2 regions of the Arthrobacter sp. J156 genome follow, and region 2 is predicted to be linked to the other one. Evidence: riboswitches for the same ligand, from Rfam matches in the RefSeq annotation. Region 2 holds a riboswitch; the other holds the start of a gene.
The links. A riboswitch is a leader RNA that binds a small molecule or an ion and turns the genes downstream of it on or off. The one in region 2 is predicted to bind cyclic di-AMP.

Region 1: linked by a shared signal. The riboswitch ahead of AC0QR5_RS16145 (M23 family metallopeptidase) and the one ahead of AC0QR5_RS03720 (C40 family peptidase) in region 2 are both predicted to bind cyclic di-AMP.

What each region holds. Positions count from the first base shown of each region.
Region 1 covers NZ_CM149650.1:3,486,937-3,494,608, forward strand. The annotation lists gene serC (phosphoserine transaminase) at 1-987, opposite strand, end outside; gene AC0QR5_RS16140 (iron-dependent transcriptional repressor DtxR) at 1,171-1,866, shown strand; cyclic di-AMP (ydaO/yuaA leader) riboswitch at 2,039-2,235, shown strand; gene AC0QR5_RS16145 (M23 family metallopeptidase) at 2,238-3,194, shown strand; cyclic di-AMP (ydaO/yuaA leader) riboswitch at 3,333-3,500, shown strand; gene AC0QR5_RS16150 (C40 family peptidase) at 3,505-4,401, shown strand; gene AC0QR5_RS16155 (HNH endonuclease) at 4,692-5,192, shown strand; gene mobA (molybdenum cofactor guanylyltransferase) at 5,189-5,896, shown strand; gene AC0QR5_RS16165 (DUF6457 domain-containing protein) at 5,928-6,254, shown strand; gene AC0QR5_RS16170 (molybdopterin molybdotransferase MoeA) at 6,251-7,510, shown strand; gene fdhD (formate dehydrogenase accessory sulfurtransferase FdhD) at 7,587-7,672, shown strand, end outside.
Region 2 covers NZ_CM149650.1:796,046-803,717, forward strand. The annotation lists gene AC0QR5_RS03715 (gamma-glutamyltransferase) at 1-855, opposite strand, end outside; cyclic di-AMP (ydaO/yuaA leader) riboswitch at 1,194-1,347, shown strand; gene AC0QR5_RS03720 (C40 family peptidase) at 1,354-2,199, shown strand; one part of gene AC0QR5_RS03725 (IS3 family transposase) at 2,342-2,626, shown strand; one part of gene AC0QR5_RS03725 (IS3 family transposase) at 2,629-3,534, shown strand; gene AC0QR5_RS03730 (TIGR02391 family protein) at 3,545-4,444, opposite strand; gene AC0QR5_RS03735 (IS256 family transposase) at 5,347-6,594, shown strand; gene AC0QR5_RS03740 (IS256 family transposase) at 6,767-7,672, shown strand, end outside.

The DNA.
Region 1 (7,672 bases), 930 kb from region 2:
GGCGCGCAGCGCCTTGGCGACCGCGGCGGCGTCGACCGAGTCGTCGAAGTCGATCGTCGCGATGACGTTGGAGCGGTCTTCGGGCCGCACGACGTAGGGGGTCGCCACGCTGGACGCCTCGGCCCACGCGTAGACGCGGCCCGCGGAATCGGCGGTCCGCGCAGCGGCCCAGGACAGGCCGCCGTGGGAGTTGAGCCACTCGACCTGCGCATTGAGCGTGACCAGGGTGGACAGGCTCGGCGTGTTGTAGGTCTGGTTCAGGCGCGAGTTGTCGATCGCCGTCTTGAGATTCAGGAAGTCCGGCACCCAGCGGCCCGAGGCCGCGATCCGGTCGGCCCGCTCGATCGCGGCGGGGGAGAAGAGGGCGAGCCACAGTCCGCCGTCGGAGGCGAAGTTCTTCTGCGGGGCGAAGTAGTAGACGTCGGACTGGGCCACGTCGACGTCGAGTCCGCCGGCGGCGGAGGTCGCGTCGACGAGGACGAGGGAGCCCTCGTCGGCTCCGTCGACCCGGCGCACGGGGGCCGCGACGCCGGTCGAGGTCTCGTTCTGCGGCCACGCGTAGACGTCCACCCCGGACTCGGCGGCGGGCTCGGGGCGCGTGCCGGGCTCGGCCTTGAGGATGGAGGAGGCCTCGAGGAAGGGGGCCTTGTCCGTCGCGGCGGCGAACTTCGATCCGAACTCGCCGAAGGAGAGGTGCTGCGCCTTGCGCTCGACGAGCCCGAACGACGCGATGTCCCAGAACGCGGTCGAGCCGCCGACGCCGAGGACCACCTCGTAGCCCTGAGGCGCGCCGAAGAACTCGGCGAGGCCCTCCTGCACCGACTTCACGAGGTTCTTCACGGGAGCCTGGCGGTGGGAGGTGCCCAGGAGGGCCGGACCCGCCGCGGCCAGGGCGTCGAGCTGCGCGGCGCGCACCTTGGACGGGCCGGCGCCGAAGCGGCCGTCCTGCGGCAGCAGGTGTTCGGGAATGACGGGGGGCTTGCTCATCTGGGCTCCTGCGTTCTGGGGTCGGGGAACGGTTCGAGGAGGTGGCGGCCGCGCGGCCGCCGTCCGGGTTCCATGGTCGCGCACGCTGGAGGGAATCCAGAACCGGGAGGAGATTGTTAACCCGGGTAGAGTTGTGACCACTGGTTCCCTCTTCCACCCAGCGAGCCCACAGGAGCCCCTTTCGTGACGGACTTGATCGATACCACCGAGATGTACTTGAGGACCATCCTGGAACTCGAGGAAGAAGAGATCACCCCCTTGCGCGCCCGCATCGCCGAGCGCCTCGGCCACTCGGGTCCCACCGTCTCGCAGACGATCGCCAGGATGGAGCGCGACGGACTCGTCGTGGTCTCCGAGGACCGCCACCTGGAGCTGACTGACGCGGGACGGCAGCTGGCGACGGAGGTCATGCGCAAGCACCGCCTCGCCGAACGGCTGCTCTCCGACGTCATCGGCCTCGAATGGGAGTACGTCCACGACGAGGCGTGCCGCTGGGAACACGTCATGAGCGAGCGCGTCGAGCGGCGCATCTACGAACTGCTGGGGCACCCGACGGACTCGCCGTACGGCAACCCGATCCCCGGCCTGTCCGGGCTCGGAGGCACGGAGGCCGTCGGCTTCGCGGCAGGAGTGCAGAACCTGGACCACGCGGTCGTCGACGGCAATACGGGCCCGGTCCGCATCCAGCGCCTCGCCGAGACCATCCAGGTCGACCCGGTGCTGTTGGGCCAGCTGGACGAGGGCGGCATCCGACCCGGCGCGGTCGTGACGCTCGAGCGCGCCGGCGAGTACGTCGTCGTCCGGGTCGAGGGCATCGAGGGCGCGCTCGAGCTCCCCTCGGAGGTCAGCGCCCACGTCTTCGTGGACCGCGCGAACTAGGACTCCCGCGGCCGACGCCGCGCAGCGAGGGGGCGGTCCCGGGCCCGACGGCCGGACCGCCCCTTCGGCGTTCCCGGGCCGATGCGGGCCGTCCACAGGCAAAGATCACGAAATTGTTACTTTGTATACGCTCGGGTATCGTGGGTAACGGATCGGACTCGTCCGATCCGCCCGATCCGAATCGCCGAACCCCGCTGGCGGACCGGGCCCGTTCATCGAAGAACCGGCGGGGGTGGAGGACCCAACCTTTTCCGGCGGCCGTTCCCCGGCCGCCTCGGGGTGAAGCCGGTTCCTTGTCAGCAAGACCCGGCCGGGCGCGTCTCATGCCCGAATCCGACAGCTAACTTCGCAGGCGCGATGAGAGGTGTCGATTGACCGAGCAGAAGATCAGCGGACGACGCAGCGCGCTGCGCCCCGTCCCCCCGCCCGCCGAGGAGCCGGCCGGGCCGTACGCCGGCCGCCGCTACGCGGTGGGCATGCGCTATGGCGCGACCCCCGAGCTCGTCGAGCCCACCGGCCCCCAGCCGTCCGCCGCTCCCGTCCCGGCGCCCGTCGCGGCAGCGCTTGCCCCCGCTCCCGCCCCCGTGTCCGCTGCCGTCGGGGATCTCCGAGGCGACCGCCGCCCCGTCTTCCTCGAGGACCGCGCCCCGGCGGCCGCCGGAGAACGCCCCCGGCGCCGCGCCGTCGTCGGACACTCCCTCGCAGCCGTCGCCGCCGTGTCCGGGCTCGCCCTCGCCGCGGTCTACCCGGATTCCGCGGCCGTCCCGGCGCCGGACGAGCGCGTCGCCCACGCCGGCAGCGCCGTCTCCGACGTCAGCGTTCCCGGCAACGACGACTACGAGATCGTCCGCACCAAGCTGACCAGCTCCTTCAGCAAGGACGACCAGCTCGACTACCTCATGTCGGCCTCCGGCGGCGACGTCACGGCCGTGGAGACGGGCGGCATCCTCGCGCAGCCGCTCGACCAGGTGCGTATCACCTCCCGCTTCGGGACGCGCGTGAATCCCGTGACCGGCTACGGCCTCGTGAACCACATCGGGCAGGACTACGGGATCCAGTGCGGAACCCCGGTGAAGGCCTCCGCCGCGGGAACCGTGGTCCAGGCCGGCTGGGCCGGCCACTCGGGCAACCGCGTCCGCATCGACCACGGCAACGGCCTGGAGACGACCTACAACCACAACACGAGCCTGCGGGTGGCGGTGGGCCAGAAGGTCGAGCGCGGCGAGGTCGTCTCGCTCAGCGGAACCACCGGGAACTCGACCGGCTGCCACCTGCATTTCGAGGTCCTCGTGGACGGCACGGCGGTTGATCCCGCGGGCTGGCTGTAGGGGCCGGACGTCCGACGTCACCGGAAAAATATCATTCCGTGACCTGAACGTGACATTGACAAACATTTCATATATCGTTGATCAAGTGCCGGACCGGTCCTAGGTCCGACACCCTCGGGCAGAGTGCCGAACACTGCCACTGACCGAGGTCCGTTCGCAAAGATCGCATGGCAGTGGCGGGGGAACCAACTTACGGGTCCGCAAGGATCCTTGGGGTTAAGCGCCCAGACCGGTTCCACCGGTTGGACGCCGAGTGACTCCCACTCGAATCCGACAGCTCACCTCGCAGGCATTGGGAGAGGTAAACAACGTGTCCAAGCGCCAAGCCCTGGGTCGCCACCGCGCGACTCCTGTTCGCACCAATCCGCTGGAATCCATCTCGAAGGCCGTTGCGTCCAACGCCGGCTCCGTGGGCCGCCAGGCAGCCGTCATCGCTGCCGCTTCCGGCCTGGTCCTGACCCTGGGCGTCCCCGCCCAGGCCACCCCCACCGTCCGCGAGGCCGCAGCGGTTCCCGCCGGCGCACTGTCCGCGGAGACCCTCTCCGCCGAGCGCGTCGCCGTCAAGGCCGTCACCGTTCCCGCGAAGACCGAGGCCAAGTTCGAGGTCAAGCGCGCGGAGATCACCTCCAAGCCGGCCCCCGAGCCCGAGCCCGTCGTCGTGGCCGTGTCCAACACGGTCCAGTCGCAGTCCGGCGAGGCCCGTTACGCCGCCACCACGCGTGCCAACGTGAACTCCGGCGCATCCGCCGCGGCCACCACCCGCAGCACCGCCGCCTCGACGACCACGTCCTCGACCGCCACCACGGCGGCCGCAGCCCCCGCGAAGGCCGAGGCCGCTGCCTCCGCTCCGAGCGCGGGCCTCACCGGCATCGCCGCGACCGCCCGCCAGTACCTCGGCGCCCCCTACGTCTGGGGCGGCTCCACCCCGTCGGGCTGGGACTGCTCCGGCTTCATCAAGTACGTCTACGCCCAGCACGGCATCAACATCGCCCGCGGCACCTCCGCGATCCTCGGCTCCGGCCAGTTCGTGCGCACCAGCAACCCGAAGCCGGGCGACCTGGTGTTCCAGAACGGCGGCGGCCACGCCGGCATCTACTTGGGCAACGGCCAGATCATCGGCGCCCAGAACCCGTCCGTCGGCACGGTCCTGCGTCCGGCGAACAGCCCGTACGGCCCGCTCTACGGCTACTACACGCTGCGCGGCTAACACCCGCCGCTTCCGGACGCGTCGCGTCCGGCCTCTTCCCGCAAGGCCCCTCCGCTCCGGAGGGGCCTTGCGGCGTTCGGGGCCACTGCGCCCGCCCGACCCCGGTGAAATCCCAGTGCGGCCGGCGTGAAGAACCGGCGAATTCACGCCCCGACACGCCCCGGCGCGTGGCCCAGGGCACACCGCCGGCCCCGAGCTCGGTTTACGCTAGGAATCGAAAGCCCCACGCTGAACGCCGCGAGGAACGCTTCACCGGGCCCGCGGCCCTGTCAGGACAACGAGGAACGCTCATGCGAACCCTGGTACTGAACGCTGGATACGAACCGCTCGCGGTAGTCACCTTCCGCAGGGCGCTGCTCTTGGTGCTCACGGGCAAGGCGAGCGTCCTCGCCCAGGACGACGACGACCCCGTGGTGGGGCCCCGCCAGGTGATCGGCCGCCCGTCCGTGATCCTCCTGAACAGGTACATCAACGTCCCCTACCGCGGCGCCGCCTCCGTGAGCCGCCGCGGGGTCCTGCGCCGCGACGGACACGCCTGCGCCTATTGCGGCCGCCACGCCACGACGGTGGACCACGTGCAACCGCGCTCGCGCGGGGGAGCGGACACGTGGGAGAACCTCGTGGCCTGCTGCCTCGCGTGCAACTCGGCCAAGGGCAACCGCACGCTCCGCCAGCTGGGCTGGAAGCTGCGGATCACGCCGCGGGCGCCGCGCGGCGCCCAGTGGTACATCACCGAGCTGGAACGCCCGGCGCCGGCCTGGAGCGAGTTCCTCTCCAGCTCCGCGGCATGAGCTACGGGGCGATCGTCCTGGCCGGCGGCCGGGGGAGCCGGCTCGGCGGCGCCGAGAAGCCTCTCCTGGTCCATGCCGGCCGTACCCTCCTGGAGCACGCCCTCGCGGCGGTCTCCGGAGCGGAGCGCGTGGCGGTCGTCGGGCCGGCCGGACTGAAGGGCGTGGTCTCCGCCTACGTCGAGGAGTCCGGCGTGGACCAGCTCGTGGTCCTGACCCGCGAGCACCCTCCGTACGCGGGACCCGCGGCGGCCGTCGCGGCGGGACTGCGCGCGCTGCAGGAGGCGCCCGGCGTCTACGGCGAGGAGCCCCGCGCCGAGGCCGCTTCCGCGGCCGCCGCCCACGCGGGGATGCCGCCGTTCGTCGTCGTGCTGGCCGCGGACCTCGTGGAGCCGGGCCCCGCCGTCGCCGCGGTCGTGCGCGCCGCCGGGGAGGCGCTGCGCGACGGGCCAGGCGCGGGCGCCGCGTGGGTGCCCGTTGACGCGGGCGGGCGGCTGCAGACCCTGAGCTGCTCGGTCGCGACGGGGGCGCTCGCCGCCGCCGTGGAGGCGGCCGAGGCCTCGGCCGGCGGCCTCGCCGACTCCTCGATGATGCGTCTGCTTGCTAGTCTGCAGTTGGTGCGTCTTCCCCTCGAGGACCTCGTCTTCGACGACGTCGACACGTGGGCGGACGCCGGCCGGGCGGGCATCGGCCGGCCAGGAAGCTAGGAGCGGCGCCGGCCGCGGCAGGAGGACGATCGTGGCTGGACATCCCGAACTTCAGGAGTGGGCGGCGGAGCTGCTCGAGCGCTTCGAGCTCGCCGGCACCGAGATCGACATCGATGCCGTGCTGTCCCTCGCCGGGCTCGCCGCCCACGGGATCGTGCGGCCGGCGGCCCCCGTGACCACCTACATCGCCGGCTTCGCCGCCGGGCTGGCCGCGGGCCACGGCATGGCCTCGGAATCCGGGGCGATGGCCGCCGCCGACCGGCTGGCCCGTGCCGTGCTCGCGGAGCGCGCCTCCCGGGAGGCCGCTCCCGAGGGTGGGGACGCCCCGGGCGGCACCGGCCCGGGCGCCACCGCGTGAGCGGGCACCACGGCGGCCCGGACGGGCACCACGACGGCTCGGACTGGGACGACGCGCGCCGGATCGCGTACGACGCCGGGGCCCGGCTCCGGGAGCGGCTGCCCCCTGCGGAGGAACTCGGGCTCGGATCGGCCGCGGGCCGCGTGCTCGCCCGCGACGTCCGCGCCCTCCACGCGCTGCCGCACTACGCGTCCTCCGCGATGGACGGCTGGGCCGTCGCGGGTGCGGGGCCGTGGCGCGTGCGCCCGACCGCGGGGCCGCGCCACGATGCGGGCGAACCGCTCGCTCCGGGCTGGGCCGCGCCGATCGTCACGGGGGGCGCGCTCCCGGAGGGCACGACGGCGGTGCTGCGCTCCGAGCGCGGGCGGATCGAGGGCGCGGGGCCGGGCGGGACGGCGGGGACCGGCGGATCCGCGGGCGGGCTCCTGGCGGCCACGGAAGACGTCCCCGTGGGCGCCGACATCCGCCCCGCCGCGACCGAGGCCGTCGAGGGCTCGCTGCTCCTGCGCGCCGGGAGCGTGCTGACGCCCGCCGCCGTCGCCGTCGCCGCCCTGGCCGGCCACGACGGGGTGCCCGTCGCCGCGCGGCCGTCCGTGCGCCTCGTGATGACGGGCGGGGAGGTCGAGACGCACGGCCTGCCCGCGCCGGGCCGCGTCCGCGACGCGTTCGGCCCCGTCCTGCCGTCCTGCCTGGCGGCCCTCGGAGCCGGCGGGCTCGAGTCCCTGCGCATCGGGGACGACGCCACCGCCACGCGCCGGGCGATCTCGGGGGGCGGGGACGTGGTCGTCACGACGGGCGGCACGGGACGCTCGGAGGCCGACCACGTGCGCCGCGCCGCGCTCGACGAGGGGGCCGTGCTGCTCGTCGACCAGGTCGCGATGCGCCCGGGGCACCCCGCCCTGCTCGCCCGCTTCCCCGACGGCCGGCTCCTCGCGGCCCTGCCCGGTAACCCGCTCGCGGCCCTCGCGGCCGTGGCGACCCTGCTGGAACCGCTCCTGCGCGCGGCGGGCGGGCGTCCGGCGTCGTACCCCCTGCCGGTGCGCAGCGCCGCGGCCTGGGCCCCGCTCCCGCGCCGACACCGGCTCGTCCCCGCCCGCTGGACCGACGGCCCCGGCAGCGCGCTCGAGGCCGCCGACCACACGGGTCCCGCCATGATGCGCGGCCTCGCCGCCGCCGACGCGTTCCTCGTCCTTCCCCCCGAGGGCGTCCCGGACGGCGGAACGGCCCGCTGCGTCCCGCTGCCCTGGATGCCCTGACGCGGGGGACGCCGGCCGCCTCCCGCGGTGGTAGCGTCGGTCCCAGGGGACGGCGGTCCACGGCAGGGAGGAACCCATGGGACGATTGACGCAACGGCGCAAGGTGGCGCGGATGCTCGTCGACGCGCCGTCGCGGACGCGCGAGGAGACGCTCGCCGCGGA
Region 2 (7,672 bases):
GGGCAGCGCGGGGGCGGCCGAGACGACGTCGTAGTCGCCGAACTCGCCACGGGCCGGTTCGCGCTTGTCGGTCTTGTAGGCGGCCAGGGAACGGGCGTCGATGCCCTCGACCGCGGTCAGCTCGTCCACGAGGCTGCCGGTGTAGAAGGCCTCCGAGCCCTCGTTCGCCAGGGTCTTCATGGTCTTGGCCAGCTCCTTCTGGACCAGCTCATCCCCCTCGCCCAGAAGCGAGCTCCCTCCGGAAGCCTTGAACTGGGGCAGGCCTCCCAGCGCCCTGGGCCCGGCATCGCTTTTCATGCGCAGGGCCAGGAACTCGGAGATGGGGAACCCGTCCTCGGCCAGGTCGATGGCAGGTTCGAGCAGTTGCTCCCACTCGAGCTGGCCGTGCTCTTCGTGGATGGTGGCCAGTCCCGCCACGAATCCGGGAATCCCCGTCCCGGATTCCGGGATCACCCCGTTCTGGGCGACGACTTCGCGGTAGTCATATGCCACCGGATCGGCACCGGATTCCGCAAGCACCGCCGACCCACCACCACCGATGCCCGAAGCGAACGGCTCGACCACGGCGACGGCGAAGGCCGTGGCAATGGCCGCATCCGCCGCGTTGCCGCCCTGCTCCAGGATCTCCATGCCCGCCTCCACGGCGGCCGGATGCGCTGCCGCGACGGCATGCTCGTTCAGCAGCGCCCCCGCATTCGGTGTATCCGCAGACCGGGTGGACGGGCTCGGAGAAGCCGGCGGCGCCGGCGTTCCCGCCGCCTCCGAGCTTTCCCCTTCTTGCGTCCCCGTGCACGCGGTCAGCATCAACACCACGGCAGCAAGGCCGGCCGCCGTCTTTTTTCCCATGGTCTTCATACTGTCCTCTGAACGGTTTGCTAGGCGCCGTGGAAGGCCTGCGAGGGCCCTTCCGATCGCCGCTTCCGGGGGCGGGACCACCGGCGTCCCCACCCGAACCCGGATCACGGCTAACATAACGATAACGTCACAACACGCCAGCCGTGCTCATCCTTTCCCGCTAGTCGGTTCCCCGTGAGCATCGGATGCCCGTTGGACCGTAATCAAAATTTGTCTCTTTTCGTGATCCGATTGTGACTTTAGGGGTTGTTTCAGGCAGGTTGGACGGCAGGCCAATCCTCCGTACGGTTCGGCCTGTTCGAGCGGACTGCCGAACACTGCCACCGCCCGGGGTCCCTTTGCATCAGCCGCCGGGCAGTGGCGGGGGAACCACATTTCGGGTCCGTACGGATCCTTGGGGTTAAGTGCCTTGAACCGGCTTTCCGGGACGAGGCACCGGGTGACTCCCACCCGCATCCGACAGCTCACCCCGCAGGCATTGGGAGAGGTCCAATCACCGTGTCCAGCCACAAAGTCCGTGGTCGCCGCCGCGCGACGCCCGTCCGCACCAACCCGCTCGAGATCATCTCGAAGGCCGTCGCTTCCAACGCCGGCTCCGTTGGCCGTCAGGCCGCCGTCGTCGCCGCCGCTTCCGGCCTGGTGCTGACCCTGGGCGTTCCCGCCCAGGCCAACCAGTCCGTCGGGGAAGCCGCCGCGCCGGCCGACAGCCTGACCGCCGAGCGCGTCGCGGTCCAGGCCGTGGCCGTCCCCGCCACCGCCGCCAAGAAGTTCGAAATCGACCGCGTCGCCCTGAAATCCACTCCGGCCCCGAAGCCGGTTGTCGCCGCCGTCGCCGCTACCGTCTCCACCTCCACCTCCACCTCCACCTCCGCGGACGATGCGCGCGGGGCCGCCATGACCAGCGCCACCCGCGCCGGGCAGGCCACCACCGCGGCAAAGCCCGCGGCCGTGAAGGAAAAGGCGGCCACGCCCACCCTCACCGCCAGCACGGCCCTGGGCAGCCGCATTGCCAGCATGGCACTGGGCTTCAAGGGCACTCCCTATGTGTGGGGCGGCAGCAGCCCCTCGGGCTGGGACTGCTCCGGCTTTGTCCAGTACATCTACGGTAAGGCCGGCATCAGCCTGCCCCACAACACCACCGCGATCCGCACCAGCGGCAAGTTCGTGCAAACCTCCACCCCCAAGCTCGGGGACCTGGTGTACCAGAACGGCGGAGGCCACGTGGGCATCTACATCGGCGACGGCAAGATCATCGGCGCCCAGAACCCCTCGGTCGGAACCGTCATCCGCGAGGCCGACAGCCCGTACGGTCCGCTGATGGCCTACTACACCCTGAAGAAGTAGCACGCCGGCCTCGGCCGGCCCACACAGACGTGCCTTGAAGGAAGCGAACGTCCTTCAAGACGCATAAAAAAGGGGGACTGCTGCATGAGTAGGTGACATCTGATCTGGCCTGCCCGCGGGGTGGGTCTGGAAGGATGTTGCTGTGCCCAAGCCCTACCCGTCCGAGTTCCGTGACGACGTTGTGCGCGTCGCGAGGAACCGTGAGCCCGGAGTGACGATCGAGCACATCGCGAAAGACTTCGGGGTCCACCCGATGACGTTGCAGAAGTGGCTGCGTCGCGCCGACATCGACGCAGGTGCGAAGCCCGGCCAGTCCCGGACCGAGGCGGCGGAGATCCGCGAGCTGAAGAAGCGGAACCGGTTGCTCGAGCAGGAGAACGAGGTCCTCCGGCGGGCGGCGGCGTATCTGTCGCAGGCGAATCTGCCGGGAAAGGGTTCTACCCGCTCGTGACAGAGCCCGCCGAAACAGGGATCCCTGTGACGGCGACGTGCCGGGTGCTCAAGCTCTCCCGCCAGCCCTACTACCGATGGCTGGCCGGCCCCATCACCGATAGCGAGGTCGTGGAGGCGTATCGCGCGAACGCGCTGTTCGACGCGCACAAGGATGACCCCGAGTTCGGGCACCGGCTCCTCGCCGACGAGGCCCGTGACGCGGGTGAGGCGATGTCTGACCGGACCGCGTGGCGGATCGCCTCCGCAAACGGCTGGTGGTCCGCGTTCGGGAAGAAGCGGGGACGTGACGGCAAGAAGCCGGGCCCGCCGGTCCACGACGACCTGTGCGCGGTCGTCGACGAGGACGGCCGGACCCGGCACGTGTTCGCCGCCGAAGCCCCGAACCAGCTCTGGCTCGTGGACATCACGGAGCACCGGACCGCGGAAGGCAAGCTCTACTGTTGCGCCATCAAGGACGCGTGCTCAGGCCGGATCGTGGGGTACTCGATCGACTCGAGGATGAAGTCCCGCCTGGCCGTTCAGGCGCTCGAGAATGCTGTCGCGATGCGCGGCGACGTCGCCGGCTGCATCGTGCACAGCGACAGGGGCAGTCAATTTCGGAGCAGGAAGTTCCTGCGCGCTCTTGCCCTTCACCGCATGGTCGGGAGCATGGGCAGAGTCGGATCGAGCGGGGACAACGCCGCCATGGAAAGCTTCTTCGCGCTGCTCCAGAAGAACGTCCTCGACCGCCGCTCCTGGACCACTCGCGAGCAGCTGCGCATCGCGATCGTCACCTGGATCGAGCGGAGCTATCACCGGCGACGCCGTCAGGCACGCCTGGGTCGTTTGACGCCCATCGAGTTCGAGACCATCATGAACACGACCGTCGCACTGGCGGCGTGACTAGAACCTGTCACCTAACCGTGCAGCAGTCCCGTTCGCCTGCGGGCTGTGACAACAACTGCATGGTGTCAGGGTCTGGCGCGCCATCGACGGACACGACGAGACACCGGTCTACGAACTTGGCGAGAACGCTCAGAGTCGCTAGCTGTTCAAGGCCGTCTTGCTTGGTGAAGTCCACTGCGACATGCGTCGCCGGGTTTCGGATCACCATGTTGACACCGGGGGCGAAGCTCAGTAGACCGGCCTGCATCGTCTTGACGTCCTGGTCGTCCGAGTCACCGGGCCAGCGTAGACGGGGCTTACCCTCTTGGGGGTCGGCTTGAGCGAACGCCTGCTGCCACAGAGAAGTGTCGCTCGCGTTGTTCCGACCCGTGAGCTGCTTCATCTGGCCGCTGACGGCTTCCGCAGCGGCCGCAACTGCTTGACGGAGGTGGCCGTCGTTCCAGAGACGCTGGGCCGAGGCCCACACCAGAGGGTGCAGGACCGACGGCTCGATCGTTGGCGACGAGAGCGCCTTTGCCTTCGCCTTGAGACCCTCCAGCCGGCCTGCGGCCTGGAGGCAGCAACCTCGGACAACAGGGGCGTCGAGCAGGGGCTTCGGCTCGAGCATCCGCTGCCAGTTCACAAAGGGGTCCAGCACCCCTGCCCCCTGGACTGCGAGTCGGATGTCCGTGACGCTGCTGAGATCCATGAGCGCGCCGACAAGGCGGTTCAGCTTATCAGTGATAACTCTGACACGCGCCTTGTCAGCACCATCCTTCAGCAGGACAGCAGGGGCCACCCCCATCGCCATAGCCCCGAACCCGGAGTTCTCGACATGGTGCGTCATGAACTCCTCGAACGTCCTCAAAAAGTCATCGAGGTGCTCCGCAAGGAAGTCCAAGTACTCGCTGTTCGTCCGGACGTCCATCTCTCCCCCCCATTCAGCTGCGGTGTTCGCACACAAATTCGTTAATCACCGCGGGTCGGTTACCTGTCACAAGCCTGTCGAACGTGCGTCAACTCTCACGAACTTGTAACCCTGCGTGCCGCCCTGAAGCACGCCTTGGTTGTGAAGGTCGAGTAAACGAACCGGAACGCGCCGCCGGTAGATCCGATTCCGCTCATCCTGGACCGGCAGGCAGCGAGAATTCCGGTTTTCCACATAAACCAAGGCCCCGCTACTAACAGCCAGCCGCTGATGCTGCACAAGACCTGCGCCCGGCTACGAAGACATCATTTTGCTCGGTGCGGAACGCGTCTTGGTCATCTAGGATTGCCGGTCTAGTCGAAAGCTTCCAACCATCTTGGTCGTTTCTTCCAACTAGACCGGCACCTCACACCAATTCCCACGGTGGATGACGTCCCACGGCTAGTCACGACTAAGTCGCGAGTGCATTTTCTAAAGTCGCGCAAACTCTGCAAAAGTCGCAACGAGACGTTCAAGTCACACGGCGTCGCGCCAACTGTCCTGTCACTTATGCCAAGCCGGTTGTCATCGGCCAACTAACTTGTCACTTATGCCAACTAATTTGGCAACTCACATGTGAGATGTCAGCGTGGTTGGCAGATTGACAGGCTTTTGTCCCTTGGAAATTGGCGGTTGTGTCGGATACGCCGATGCTCGAATCTGACAATCAACTTGGCATCTTTCTTTCCGCCGGCGGATGGGAGGCCGCTCGCCTATCACGGGGACAGCCCGTGCATCCACCAGTTGAGTCCCGCATAGTGGTGTAGCGCGGTCGTCGAGTTCGTCCCTGGTGTGGACGTGGACGCGGCCACCGCGTGATCCTTCGAGTGATCTCTCACAACCGACTCGAAGAAGGACACACGATGACCGCTCCACACATTGTCGACCCTGCTGGGCTGCTTGGCGAAGCCCTCGCCGAGGCCAGCCCCGATCTGATGCGTTCGCTGCTGCAGACGATGATTAACGCCCTGCTCTCGGCCGACGCCGACGCCGTGGTCGGCGCCGAGTACGGCCGGCCCGGCCCGGACCGGACGGCGCAGCGCAACGGCTACCGGCACCGCCCGTTGGACACCAGGGTCGGCACGATCGACGTCGCCATCCCGAAGCTACGACAGGGGTCCTACTTTCCCGAGTGGCTGCTCGAACGCCGCAAGAGGGCCGAGACCGCTCTGATCACCGTCGTCGCTGACTGCTACCTCGCCGGCGTCAGCACGCGCCGGATGGACAAGCTCGTCAAGACGTTGGGCATCAACAGCCTGTCGAAGTCGCAGGTCTCGCGCATGGCCGCCGATCTGGACCAGCTCGTCGCGGAGTTCCGCCACCGGCCCCTCGACGAGGCTGGCCCGTTCACGTTCGTCGCCGCGGACGCGTTGACGATGAGGGTCCGCGAAGGCGGCCGAGTCGTCTCGACGGTCGCGTTGGTCGCGACCGGCGTCAACGCTGACGGTCGCCGCGAGGTCCTCGGCCTGCGGATCGCCACCAGTGAGACCGGACCGGCCTGGAACGAGTTCTTCGCCGACCTCGTCGCCCGCGGCCTGGCCGGCGTCCGGCTCGTCACCTCCGATGCCCACCCCGGGTTGAAGGACGCGGTCGCAGCGAACCTGCCCGGAGCCGCCTGGCAGCGGTGCCGCACCCACTACGCCGCGAACCTCATGTCCGTGACCCCCAAGAGCATGTGGCCGGCGGTCAAGGCGATGCTCCACAGCGTCTACGACCAGCCCGACGCACCAGCGGTCGCGGCGCAGTTCGACCGGCTCATCGACTACGTCGACGACAAGCTGCCCGACGTCGCCGAGCACCTCGCCGCCGCACGTGAGGACATCCTCGCGTTCACCAGCTTCCCCGAAGGACTGTGGCAGCAGATCTGGTCGAACAACCCCAACGAGCGCCTCAACCGCGAGATCCGCCGTCGCACCGACAGCGTCGGGATCTTCCCCAACCGCGACGCGATCATCCGTCTCGTCGGAGCTGTCCTGGCCGAGCAGACCGACGAATGGGCCGAAGGACGCCGCTACCTCGGACTCGACATCCTCGCCAAGTCCCGCCTCACCATCGTCGCCACCGGCGGCACCGACATCGACAAGGAGGACCTCCCCGCACTGACCGCCTGAACCCCGAGAGGGTCACGCAGCACTACACCACTCCAAGGGACTTGACCCATCCACCAGCGCGCAGACGGTTGCGGAACATCATTTCCTGTTCGTGTCCGTACGGGAGTGTCAGAAAAACGGTGGGAACGGCGTGGCTTGACCGAAAGGAACGGCGATGACCGAAACCACCGAGATGATCGATCCTGTGACAGGGGAAATCATCGATCAGCAGGAGCTCGCTGAGCAGTTGCTCGCTCAGGCCAAGGAACAGGGCGTGAGCCTCGTGGGCCCGGGCGGGCTGCTGGCCGGCCTGACGAAGACGGTGCTTGAAACGGCGCTTGAGGCGGAGATGACCGATCACCTCGGGCACGAGAGGAACGGGGCTGCGGAGGGGCCGAACGTGCGTAACGGAACGCGCTCCAAGACGGTGCTGACCGAGATCGGGCCCGTCTCGATCGACGTGCCCCGGGACCGGGAGGGCAGCTTCGAGCCGACCATAGTCAAGAAGCGCCAGCGGCGCCTGGACGGGATCGACGAGGTCGTCCTTTCCTTGAGCGCGCGGGGCCTGACGACCGGTGAGATCGCCGCGCACTTCGACGAGGTCTACGGCGCAACGGTCTCCAAGGACACCATCAGCCGGATCACCGAGAAGGTGGCTGAGGAGATGGCCGAATGGGCGAACAGGCCCCTTGACCGGGTCTATCCCGTGATCATGGTGGATGCCATCCACGTGAAGGTCCGCGACGGACAGGTACGCAACAAGCCCTTCTACGTCGTCATCGGGGTCACGGTGAACGGCGAACGGGACATCCTGGGCATCTGGGCCGGGGATGGCGGAGAAGGCGCCAAGTTCTGGCTCGGGGTTCTGACCGAGGTCAAGAACCGCGGCGTGGAGGACGTGTGCATCGCCGTCTGCGACGGGCTCAAGGGCCTTCCGGACGCGATCACTGCCGTATGGGAACTCGCCACGGTCCAGACGTGCATCATCCACCTGATCCGCAACACCTTCCGCTTCGCCTCCCGGCACTACTGGGAGGAGATGGGCAGGGATCTCAAGCCGGTCTACACGGCTCCAACCGAGGCGGCGGCGAAGGAGCGG